4 regions of the Psychrobacter sp. KH172YL61 genome follow, and region 3 is predicted to be linked to each of the others. Evidence: predicted binding sites of a transcription regulator. Region 3 holds the regulator's gene; each other region holds the start of a gene.
The links. The regulator PhoB, encoded in region 3, activates phosphate uptake and scavenging genes when phosphate is short. The targets are predictions, from matches to a motif close to TGTCATNAANCTGTCATAA.
Positions count from the first base shown of each region.

Region 1: the regulator PhoB is predicted to act here: its motif matches at 1,333-1,351, upstream of PKHYL_RS08830 (porin).
Region 2: the regulator PhoB is predicted to act here: its motif matches at 1,340-1,358, upstream of PKHYL_RS03840 (porin).
Region 4: the regulator PhoB is predicted to act here: its motif matches at 1,920-1,938, upstream of pstS (phosphate ABC transporter substrate-binding protein PstS).

Region 1 is NZ_AP019516.1:1,648,248-1,651,465, reverse strand. It holds gene PKHYL_RS08840 (fatty acid--CoA ligase) at 1-702, shown strand, start outside; gene PKHYL_RS08835 (acyl-CoA thioesterase) at 831-1,286, shown strand; gene PKHYL_RS08830 (porin) at 1,509-1,859, shown strand; gene PKHYL_RS08825 (hypothetical protein) at 1,856-2,503, shown strand; gene PKHYL_RS17520 (LysR substrate-binding domain-containing protein) at 2,649-3,035, opposite strand; gene PKHYL_RS17515 (LysR family transcriptional regulator) at 3,019-3,218, opposite strand, start outside.
Region 2 is NZ_AP019516.1:746,387-749,604, forward strand. It holds gene PKHYL_RS03835 (porin) at 86-1,195, shown strand; gene PKHYL_RS03840 (porin) at 1,391-2,578, shown strand; partial or broken gene PKHYL_RS03845 (CTP synthase) at 2,808-3,218, shown strand, end outside.
Region 3 is NZ_AP019516.1:2,806,008-2,809,225, reverse strand. It holds gene asd (archaetidylserine decarboxylase) at 1-764, opposite strand, end outside; partial or broken gene dtd (D-aminoacyl-tRNA deacylase) at 894-1,347, shown strand; gene phoB (phosphate regulon transcriptional regulator PhoB) at 1,460-2,164, shown strand; gene phoR (phosphate regulon sensor histidine kinase PhoR) at 2,257-3,218, shown strand, end outside.
Region 4 is NZ_AP019516.1:113,473-116,690, forward strand. It holds partial or broken gene thiC (phosphomethylpyrimidine synthase ThiC) at 1-1,315, opposite strand, end outside; TPP riboswitch at 1,562-1,717, opposite strand; gene pstS (phosphate ABC transporter substrate-binding protein PstS) at 2,011-3,183, shown strand.

The DNA of each region.
Region 1 (3,218 bases), 1.2 Mb from region 3:
TTTGGGATGTCAGAGTCCTGCCCTGTGCTGTCTCGAGCGGTATTCGATGACAAAACCGAGTCAATGACCCTAGAGGACAATCTCAATTATCGCTGTCTGTCAGGCTCGCCCATCATGCTGGTATCGATGGAAATTTGGGACGAAAATGGTCAACCCCAACCGATGGATGGTGAGTCGACAGGCGAGCTTGTGATACGAGCGCCGTGGCTAACGCAAAGCTACTTTAAAAATCCCGATGCAGGCAATGCGTTATGGAAAGGCGGCTGGATGCATACGCAAGACATTGCCTGCATAAGCGCCGATGGTACGCTGAGCATCACCGATAGACTAAAAGACGTTATCAAGTCTGGTGGCGAATGGGTGTCCTCGCTTGAGGTTGAGACGATTCTATCCTTTCACCCAAGCGTTGCTGATATCGCGGTAATTGGTGTCCCAGATACGCGCTGGGGCGAGCGCCCTCTTGCATTGGTCGTGCTAAAACCAGACTATGCCGATACAACGTCGACAGATATTTTGGCACTGGGTCATCAAGCGGTTGAGAGAGGTCATTTGCCAAAATATGGCGTCCCAAGTGAAGTGAGGTTCTTATCCGAGATGCCAAAAACCAGCGTCGGTAAACTCGATAAAAACGCATGCGCTCGATGTATTCAGAAAACCTCATCTAGCCAAATAGACCTGTCACCATCACAGCGAGTTTACTAACAGAAAAGACGTATATAAACCCTAGTATCTGCATAAATGCTAGGGATGGAGGAGGTGTGTGTCATGAGTACCCTGAGTCACACGCATCATCTATATAACAAAACCTACCTAATAAAAAGAGACAAGCTATGGAAGCGGTTCCTACATTTCCAGAAATACAAGAAGCTGTCACCAGTGATGACAGTCATCCATTACACGACTTTACGGTGATCTACCCTCAACAAGTGGAATGGGGTGATATGGATACCTTTGGTCATGTCAACAATGTGGTCTATTACGAATACTCTCAAAATGCTCGTATTTACTACAACAGGCGGCTTGGTTTATTTAATGAAAAAACGTTTTCGGTGATGGCGGCCTCGTCATGTCGATACCTTACTCCAGTTGCTTATCCTGATACGTTGTGGATCGGCGTCAAGGTCAAAAAAATCGGCAACTCAAGTCTGGTGCACGAATACACCTATTATAGTACCGCACTAAAAAAAGTCGTTGCAATCGGTGAGTCGGTTTTGGTCTATCTCGATAAATTGAGCGGACAAAAAAAGCCAATCGATGAGACGCAAAAGAAGCCATTGCAGCATTAGAGAGTATCGACCAAGAAGCATAACACCCAATAGAACATCAATTCGTTACTGACTCTTTGATGAGACAGCAGGTAATAGGTAGGAGGCAATTTATAAAAAACGCATTCATGGTTATGAAGTAAAGAGCGCGTAATCGCCATTGGCATTGATAAGGATATCAACATATAACAGGGAAGAGAGGAATGATGCTTTTATACAAAAAGGCTATCTATAGGATTGGCTATGGTAGCAACCTGCGCATCTGCGCAAGCGATCGATATTGTGACAACGGGCGATACAACATTGAGTATCGGGGGTTATATCAAAGCAGAAGGGGCATTTAATTCGCCTGATGAGGGAGATTCAGAATTTAAAGGAAACTTACGCCAGTCACGTATTAATATGAAGACGACCAAGTCTGTGGAGGATAAAAAGCTCACAGGTTTTATTGAAGGCGATTTTTATGGGGATTATGCCAAGGGCGGATCCAACCTGCGCTTGCGCCATGCTTATGTGCAAGTGGATGATCTGACAGTGGGTAAAACGTGGAACGGTCAATTTTTGGCCGTTGCACCCCTCCACCGAGCAGCTTGATTTTTGGGGGAACAGGTATCGGCACAGCCTCCGGTGGCGGCTCATACATTCGTCCAGATTTGACGGTGCATTACACTTACAAGGGGCTGCGTTTTACCGCTCAAGACCCCGTGTATGACGATGCCAGCCTGCCTGACATGGTGGTCAGCTACAAAGATAAGATAGCCAATCTCGACTATAATGTCGCTGTCACGGCGCGTGAGGCTGAGAACGGAGAGGACTCGGATGTGGGCGTCGGCGTGTCTTTAGCAGGCAAGCTGGCTTTGGGAGAGCATTCGCTCCATGGTAGTGTGTTCAATGGTAAAGGCATGGGTGCTTATTCTGCCATATGTGTGGGCGGGCCGCTTATTATGAATGGCGGTGCCGATTGTGACGCTGAAGATGGCAAACTGATCTCTCAGACAGGTTATAGTGTTGGTTATAAGCATCAGTTCTCTCAAAAACTGCGTGGCAACTTGCGTTATGGTGAGGTCAATGTCGATGACGCGGCAAATACCTCTGCCAATGTCAAAAGCGCCAACCTTATCTATGAGTATCTGCCAGATTTAGACTTGGGGATTGAGTGGCGAGAGCAAAGTGCGACGACCTTTCCATGGATGCCAGCAGGTCAGCAAATTGAAATAATGGCCAAATACGAGTTTTGAGAGTGATGAATTGAGAGGGGTGCTATTTTTAATGATATTTATAATATAGCTCACGATAGACTTGTCATGCTACCAAGCGCATTAAACAACACCCTAGACATTTATCAATGCATGGGGTGTTTTGGTGAGGGTCGCTAATAGTTATCTACAAGTGTTGTATCGATTCATCCCAATAGGGCGGTGAACCGTAATACCCTTCGATAAAATCGATAAAACATCTGATTTTGTGCGGCAACAGCTTTCGATGGGCGTACACCGCATACAACCCCAATGTCTCGGGTTCATAATCAGGTAACACCATCATAAGCTTCCCTTTACTCAGTGCTTCGCTTGCAATAAACGTGGGCTGTAATGCTATTCCAGCGCCAGCCACTGCCGCATTGACAAGCAAATCTCCGTTATTACTGCTCAGCTCTGGGCTTAGCTGATTGGTCGCATCTAGCCACTGATAAATATCTTCTTTGCCGTATTTTTCCATATAACTGTAATGCAAATACCGATGGTTTTTTAGGTCTTCAGGTTTGCTGGGCACGCCATATTTCTCTAGATAGGCAGGGGGAAGCACACAAGATGACGCGGACAGGCGCAACTTGCTTAGCAATCAGTGACGAGCTTTTGAGCTGACCGATGCGCAGCGCCACATCAAATCCTTCTTCAACGATATCTACTTTGCGGTCGTTGAGCTGCAAATCGACATTGACCGAAGGATAACGTG
Region 2 (3,218 bases), 1.1 Mb from region 3:
TCTTTGAGGATTTGTGACGATACCATTATGGGCGCCAGCTAATAATGGCTTGCTCATTACTACAATTGTAAAGTGGAGATACCCCATGAAAAAGTTACTTTTAGCTACAGCAATCGCAGCCCTATCTGTATCTGCCGCACAGGCAGCACCTACCGTTTATGGTAAAGTATTCGTTACTACTGATTACGTTAATGCTGAAATTGATGGTCAGAATATGGATAATAATAACAGAATTAATGAAGACAACGGTTCATTACAAGTTAATTCTAATATTTCACGTTTAGGCTTCAGAGGCTCTGAAGCGATAACGGCCAACACTGACGTAATTTACCAATTAGAGTACGGCGTTAAAGTTGATGATAGTGGTAGCGATAACATTGGCTTCAAAAGCCGTGACACTTATCTTGGTCTAGTCAACAAAGATTTCGGTCAGTTCCGTTTTGGTCGTAACTACACAGTCATTGACTATATCAATAACGTATCAGTTAATGAAGGTTATTGGGATAATCTTGGCTCTAGTACTCTGAACAACAACGACAGCTTTGCTAATATTTTGACCCCGACCGTTGGTAACCGTATCAACAACTCTATCATCTGGTTTGCTCCTAAATACAACGATCTACCATTAGCGCTTGCGCTGATGTATGGTGCTGATGAAGACTTTATATCTGAGAGTGGTCGTGACGCAGGCTATGGTGCCTCATTGATGTTTGATCCAGGTACAGGCATTACCGCTGGTATTGCTTATGAGCAAGACATGAGTGTTAGTGGTGATATTATCCGTGGCAGTGCTAGCGTCGATTTAGGTAAATATATCGCAGCTCCTGTAAAGTTAGGCGTTCTATATCAAGAAGCTGACTATGCCGGTACTACTACTGCAACAGAGGACGGTTTAGTGGTGAGTGCTGAAATGGGTCTTTCGAATTTTGCCCGTCCAGCCTCTGTTTATATTCAGTATGACAAAACCGACAATATCAGTGGTCTTGAGAATAATGACTCAAATCAAGTCGTTGTAGGTGGCAAATATGCGTTTAAAAATAATATGATCGCTCATGCCTATGCTGGTCTAAATTCAGCGGAATTAAACAATGGTCGTTTTGGTTCGAGAGACGAAGACGGCAATGTTAATGAAATCGACTTACGTGGTGATATTGACGTACTCGCTATCGGTGGTGGTCTAGAGTACTTATTCTAATCTAACCATTAGAATCTAAATAAAAAACTCATCCTTCGGGGTGGGTTTTTTTGTTTTGTAATCAATACTGTGTCTTGAACAACAGCGTGTCTTAAATAACAGAATCCGTAAAATTAATAATAACATTTGTGTAAACTTTGGTTTTTTCATCTTACTGTAATATTTGCTTGGTAAAGTTATGTCTAAGCAGTTCTTATGGCTCGCTATATATATGGTTTCGAAGGTATAGGACCTTGCCATTATATATCTAATGATCTTAGACCATTTATCACTCAAATCGTAAAGTGGAGATATCCTTTGAAAAAATTACTTTTAGCCACAGCCGTCGCTGCACTTTCAGTTTCTGCTGCCCATGCTGCGCCAACTGTATATGGTAAAGCATTTTTAACCTTAGATTATGTTAGTACAGACTACGATGCAGCTAACAAGACAGATGAAGATACATTTAAACTTAACTCTAATCAATCACGTATTGGTTTTAAAGGTGAAGATGATCTTACTGATACCACTAAATTAGTCTATCAATTGGAATATGGTATTGATGTTGATGACGATAGCCAACAGTTTAGATCACGTAATACTTATGTAGGCTTAGCCCACAACACTTTAGGTACTGTACTAGCGGGACGCCATGATACCCCATTGAAACTTGCACAAAACAAAGTTGACGTGTTTAATGATAGCTTATTTGATATTAAAAATGCGGGTGTTTCAGGTGAATACCGTGCTAACAATATGGTGGCCTATCAATCACCTGTTATTGTCGGTATGCCAGTGAGTTTTATGGCAGCTACCGCATTATCAGAAACTGATGCCGACGGTGATATTCTCGTTTCCGCAGAATCTGGTACGAAGCCTGCAGTCTATCGTGATAGAAAAGTAAAAGATAACGGTTATTCTGCTTTATTAGCCTATGACAAAAATGGTGTTTATCTAGCCGGTGCTTATGACAAAGACATGGGTGCTAACAATGTAAATACTGGCGTGATTGATAATACGTGGCGTTTGGTTGCTGGTTTAGATATGGGCAAAATGAATATGGTTTCGGGCTTAACTTTAGGTGCTCTATACCAACAAAGCCAATACTACGATAATTATAGCATCGTTAACAACAACCGCGTTAACAAAGCCAGTGAAGATGAAAAATCTTGGCTAATTAGTGGTAAATATAAAGTTGGTGCAACACCTTGGGCAGTTAAAGCACAGTATGTTAATACCACTGACGAAAAAGGCGTAAAAGATGCTGATGTAAATGAAATCGCAGTTGGTGGAGAATATGCATTCAATAAAGCGACCACGGGTCATATTTATGCAGGGCAAATCAGCCGTGACAATAACAAAGATGACTTGATTGTAGGTACGGGTATTGAATACAAATTCTAATCTAAACATTAGAAAACGTATTATAAAAAACTCATCCTTCGGGGTGAGTTTTTTTGTTGTGACCTTTTAAAGCCGCAGTGGGTTATAATAGCTACGTATTTACGATGATTACGCACTTATGACAATTAAGCGTTAAAAACTGAGTGTTTTAAAGAGTTTGCGCTTTTGCCCTATATTTTGTAGCGTATTTTTAGTAAAATCCTTCTTTACCAATTACCGACAGAGTACTATGACCAAGTTTATATTTGTGACCGGTGGGGTAGTGTCCTCACTAGGAAAAGGTATTACCGCAGCCCTCTTGCCGCAGTCCTTGAAGCACGTGGCGTGAGCGTGACGATGACCAAAATGGATCCGTATATCAACGTCGATCCAGGTACGATGAGTCCGTTTCAGCATGGTGAGGTGTTCGTCACCGAAGATGGCGCAGAGACAGATTTGGATTTGGGTTATTATGAGCGTTTTTTACGTCACTCAAAAATGAGTAAAAGTAATAACTTCACCAGTGGCCGTATTTATCAAAATGTTTTAAATAAAGAACGTCGCGGTGAATACCTTGGCGGTACGGTACAGGTTATTCCGCATATTACCGATGAAATCAAAAACAAAAATCCTCGCGAGCGGCGAAGGATATGATATTGCT
Region 3 (3,218 bases):
TCGGCTTTTGCTGCTTTTGGCAACACTACGATAGCCGTTGATCCTAAATAAAAACGACCAAGCTCATCACCTGCCGCAAACTGCATATCGTGATCCGCTTCTTGTATATCATCCGTGCGGGTAATTTTGCCAGTGGCGACGGTTTCGATACCAGCGACAATCATAGCGCCTACCATGACAACGGCCGCTTTGCCATACTTGGTATCAAACATGCAGACCAAACGCTCATTACGTGCAAACAAGTCCGGCACATTAGCTGCCGTGGTATTGTTGACCGAAAACAGCGTACCAGGGACATAGCGAGTCTTGGTCAGCGTACCGGCAAATGGCATATGAACACGGTGGTAATTGCTAGGAGCTAGATAGATTGTCGCAAAACTACCATCGGCAAAATAACGGCCATCTTCGCTATCAGCCAGCAATTGGCCAACGTCATAGTGACGCCCTTTGGCTTGTAGCATTTTATGATCTTTAATTTGCCCAAGCTGAGAGATGATACCGTCAGCAGGACTAACGATGCCGTTTGCGGTGGTATCGATGGTGCGAGCATCTTCTTTTAGTTCACGAGTAAAAAAGTCATTAAAACTCTCGTAAGCATTAAGGCTCTGGCGCTCATACTCATCTAGGCTGATATTATAAGCTTTGGCAAAACCACGGATAAAGGTGCGTTTGACATAAGGATGACGACTGGCGGCCAAACGTCCAGCGACTTTACTGAGCTTTTGCTGCGGTACCAGCTGTTGTAAGGTGGTAAATACATTCATAATAAGGCTACCAAAATAGGATGTGATGTCATTATTGCATAGGCAAGTTAATGGCCATATTTTATCATGGACAGCGTATTATTGTCTGACCATAAACTGTAAGCCATTTATAAATAAAGAAGGTCGTAAATGAAAGCACTGATACAACGAGTGAGCCGTGCTAGCGTCACTATCGATGAGCATTGTGTTGGCAAAATTGATCATGGGATATTGGCCTATATTGGGTTGGGTCATGATGATGATTTCGCCGCCGCCAAGCGAATGATTGACAAAATATTGACCTATCGCATTTTTTGAAAATGATGACGATCCTGCCAAATTTGGTAAACTGGATAAAAACGTCCAGCAAGTCGGCGGCGGATTGTTATTAGTGTCACAATTTACGCTGATGGCAAAAACGGATAAAGGTCGCCGCCCTGACTTTGATGGCGCGATGGCACCTGATGCGGCCCAAGTGCTGTTCGAGCAACTCATCGACTATGCCAAAACCCAGTATCCGAATGTAGCCACTGGTCAGTTTGGCGCTGATATGCAAGTTGAAAGCATCAATGATGGACCACTTAATTTTCTATTGGAGATCTGACATCAGAGTGTCATCAGGCTGTCATAATTAATCCGTTTAATAGATAGAGACTGGTGAGTATTTATCGCCTTTTTATATGCCAGATTTTGTCCGCTAACACCGAGAATGTCCTATGTATAATGAGAAAATTTTGATTGTTGAAGATGAACCTGCGATTCGTGAAATGGTTGTGATGACGCTAGAAATGGCTGGGTTTGATAGCCTACAAGCGGCTGACGTATCAGAAGCGCATCAGCAAGTGGTCGATCATAGACCGTCATTAATATTATTAGATTGGATGTTGCCCGGAGACAAGAGCGGTGTTGATTTTTGTCGTATGCTCAAAAGCGATGAGATGCTCTCTGAGATACCCGTCATTATGCTAACGGCCAAAAGCGAAGAAGACAGCAAGGTTCACGGCCTAGATGCAGGTGCAGATGATTACATGACCAAGCCTTTTTCGACGCGCGAGCTGATTTCCAGAATCAAAGCCGTCTTGCGCCGTAGTAGCGCGATGAGTAGCGACAAGCCTATCGAAATTGGTCAGCTGAGTCTCGATACCAAAAGCCAGCGCGTGACAGCCGCAGGAAAAGTCATCGAGGTCGGCCCGACAGAATATCGTCTACTGGCATTTTTTATGAGTCACCCAGAGCGCGCTTACACAAGAACGCAGCTGCTCGATCAGGTTTGGGGCGGTAACGTTTATATCGAAGATCGAACCATTGATGTACATATCAAGCGTCTACGTAAACTACTGCGTCCTTATGATTGTGATACATTGATACAAACGGTGCGCGGTACAGGCTATCGGTTCTCTAGTCTTATTGAGCCAAGCTAATCTTATATAAGTTGATTTTTGATAACTTGATCTTGTATGAACAATGCCACCATAACAATAAATAAAATAGCGGATAGTGGTAAGGATAAGAAATGAACAAGATAGCGCCAGCAAAAAAGAAAAAAGACCATAACTATAATAATGACCAGCAAGATGCGCCAGCACAAATCGCTAGCCAAAATGCGGCGGAGCAATTAGAGAAAATCAGAAGTGCGCTGCGAGCATTGCGAGATGCGGTCATCTTACTGAATGAAGATGATGGGTTAGAGTGGTGGAATCAGGCGGCGCAGGATCTCTTGTCACTGCAGCCAGCTGACAAAGGCCAAAGTGTGTTTGACTTTATCATTGTGCCCGAGTTTCGCCAGTACTATCAAAACACCACCCTGCCCAATGATGGTATTCATATAGAATCGTGGCGCGATCCCAGTCGTTATCTAAAGTGTGAGCTCACGCCTTTTGGTGACGAGAAGCTATTGTTTATTTATGATGTGACCCGCGTACAGCATTTAGAGCAAATGCGCCAAGACTTTGTGGCGAATGTCTCTCATGAGCTACGCACGCCGCTGACAGTAATGATGGGCTATTTGGAGAACTTCTCTCACCAACCAGACATGCCGCCACAGTGGCGTCGCGGTTTTGAGCTGATGACCCAGCAAACAGCCCGTATGAATCGAATCGTAAATGACTTATTACTGCTCTCCAAGATTGAAATCGAAGAGACGCATGAGTTTAATGATGTCGATATGACCAAACTCCTCACCAATATCTATGATGATGCACAGGCATATAACCAAGCGTACAAGCACACCATTCATTTGCACATAGATACCTATGACGGGTTATATGGGTCGGAGGTGTACTTGATCAGCGCCTTGTCCAACTTAGTCATTAATGCGATTAAATATACGCCAAAAGGCGGTAATATTACCATCAGTTGGACGCAGACATCGGATGGGTGCCGATTTGCCGTTGAGGACGATGGACTTGGTATCGCACCAGAGCATATTGCGCGTTTGACGGAGCGCTTTTATCGTATTGATAAAGGGCGTAGTCG
Region 4 (3,218 bases), 500 kb from region 3:
CGGGGCGTAGGCCATCACCTAGACTGAACGCCACATCGTATTGCTTCATAATCTCGCAGATATCTTCAAAATGCGTGTATAAAAAGCTCTCTTTGTGATGCGCCAGACACCACTGCGCCATGATAGAGCCGCCGCGTGAGACGATACCTGTCAAACGCTTTGCGGTGAGCGGTACATAGCGGAGCAGGACGCCTGCGTGAATGGTAAAGTAATCCACACCTTGCTCGGCTTGCTCAATCAAGGTATCACGGAATATCTCCCACGTCAGATCTTCAGCGACGCCATCGACTTTTTCTAAGGCTTGATAAATCGGTACGGTACCAATCGGCACAGGAGAGTTGCGGATTAGCCATTCACGAGTTTCATGAATGTGATTGCCCGTCGATAAATCCATGATGGTATCCGCGCCCCAACGCGTGGCCCATGTCATTTTGGAGACTTCTTCATCAATCGATGAGCCGAGCGCTGAGTTGCCGATATTGGCATTGATTTTTACCAAAAAGTTGCGCCCGATAATCATTGGCTCAGATTCAGGGTGGTTGATGTTGTTGGGGATAATTGCACGTCCAGCGGCTACTTCATCACGGACAAACTCAGGGGTGATAATTTTGGGCATATTGGCACCGAAGCTCTCACCCTCATGTTGACGCATGTCAGTCAGTTCATGCTGCTTTTGCGTCTCACGTATCGCAATATATTCCATCTCAGGGTAATGATGCCGCGACGCGCGTAGTACATCTGAGTGACGTTTTTCCCTGCTTTGGCACGGCGCGGTTTGTCAATATGAGCAAACCTGAGGTTGGCAGTGCTGATATCACGAGCACGTGCTTGCCCGTATGAGCTAGACAGACCGCTTAGTTGCTCGGTATCACCGCGCTCGGCGATCCAGTTTTCACGCAGTTTGGGTAGACCGCGGGTCAGATCAATCTCGACATTGGGGTCAGTGTACACGCCTGAAGTATCGTACACATAAAAAGGCGGATTGTGCTCGCCATCCTTATCACCCGTACCGCCAACTGGCGTATCCGTTAAGCTGATTTCACGCATCGGTACTTGAATATCAGGCCGTGAGCCTTCGATATAGACTTTGCGCGAGGCGGGTAGGGATACGGTGTAAGTCGCGCGCGTCTTCTTCAAAGCGTGCATCACTGGCGGCGCGGTGGGCAGGTGTCTTTAGCGCGTCGGCTTTTTTATCGGCTTTGGTGTCTGATACGAGAGGTATGTTATCGGCTGGGTTGTGCGTTTGGACTTGTGATGGCGCTGAGGCACTGTCTAAAGAGGCATTGTCAAAAGAGCTGCTGTTTGAAATAGTCATATGCTGTCCTAGCGTGTTGGTTTTTGAATAAAAGCAACACCGCCAGTAGCTGCGGGGCAAACACTCGTCATTCAGACAAATTTATATTATCAACACCTAACAGCGAGCAAAGAAATTGTCGCGGTTAATGGTCATCAAATAGTGGACGCCGCTTTCTATCTTCTCTCGTTATCTACGTATGCGGCGTGCATCGTTAGACAATAGCGATGATAAAAAAGTATTTTTACGCGTCCGTTGTCATCAATAACAACGTGCTTAAGACTTCCCTGCGTCGGTACTAACCGCATCAGGTTCGGCGGGTGATCTCTCAGCGAATGTAGATAGGTGGCTACTTTTATCAATGTTTAACTATAAACGTTTAATAAAGTAGGCCAATGCTACATCGCACCCCGAGTCTGTCAGTGTTGTAAATCTTCTTCATACTAACAAAATTCTGCGTTAACGGCTAATGGAATTTGGATGAAAATATCAGGCGCTTATTTTGCTATTTAGCATGGATACAAAGAACAGGGAGTTATTGATAGTAATTAAAATTCCTTGATATTACTGATACTTAGAGGCGATTGCTAAATATTGTGTAAAGCGAATGCAGGATTTGAGAGGTTGTCATTAAACTGTCATAAAGATTTGGCAAGATAACGCTCATATCACAAACAATGCTTTTTTATATCGTTGTTAAATTTCAGGAGTCCTACATGCGTTATTCGTTATTAGCAGTGGCCGTTAGTTGTACATTAATGCTTACGGCGTGTAATAAGTCAACAGAAACGGCAGAACCAGCTGCTGATACGACCAGTAGCGCCGCTACCACGGCTGAAACCACCACGCAGACTCAGGCAACGCCTTCTGCTGACACGGGTTTCAAATCTGCTGAAAACATTGCCATGAATATCACAGGTGCAGGCGCATCATTCCCGCAGCCGATCTATGCCAAATGGTCTTCTGACTATAACGCTGCCACAGGTGGCCAAGTCAACTATCAATCTATTGGCTCATCTGGTGGTATCAAACAAATCCAATCAAAAACCGTCGATTTTGGTGCTTCTGATGCGCCATTAACACCTGAAGAGCTTGAAGAGTCTGGTCTTATCCAGTTCCCAACCGTGATTGGTGGCGTTGTGCCAATCGTTAACATCGATGGCGTTGAGCCAGGTCAGTTGAAGCTAGATGGTGAAACCTTAGCCAATATCTATCTGGGTAAAATCAATAACTGGAATGATCCTGCGATCAAAGCCTTGAACCCAGATTTGACTTTGCCAGATGCCGCCATCACCACAGTATTCCGCTCAGATGGTTCAGGTACGACGTTTAACTTTACCGATTATCTCGCCAAGGTATCACCAGATTGGAAAGACAGCGTTGGGGTTGATAAAACGGTCAAGTGGCCAACCTCTGCGACTGGTGCAGGTGGTAAAGGTAATGAGGGCGTCTCAAGCTACGTCAACCGCATGAAAAACTCTATCGGCTATGTGGAGTATGCCTACGCCAAGCAAAACAACATGTCACATGCCGCGCTTAAAAATGCCGCGGGCAATATCGTGCAGCCATCTGCTGAAACCTTTGCCGCCGCTGGTGACATCGATTGGTCACAACAAGAAGGCTTTTATAAAGTCATCACCAACTCTGAGACGGATCAAGCATGGCCAATCGCTGCTGCTACTTTCATCTTAGTACACAAGCAACCAGAGAATCCTCAGCAAGTCGCTGGCGTGTTGAACTTCTTTGACTGGGCGTATACCCAAGGTGATGATGATGCCATGGCGCTAGACTATGTCCCATTCTCTGATACAGCAGTGGCTCTATTCAAAGAGAAATGGAATGAGGTCAAAGGTAGCGATGGACAGCCTGTTTATAAGCCAGCGCAATAAACGATCTGTACAAGCTGCTTAATGACTTTTTGATT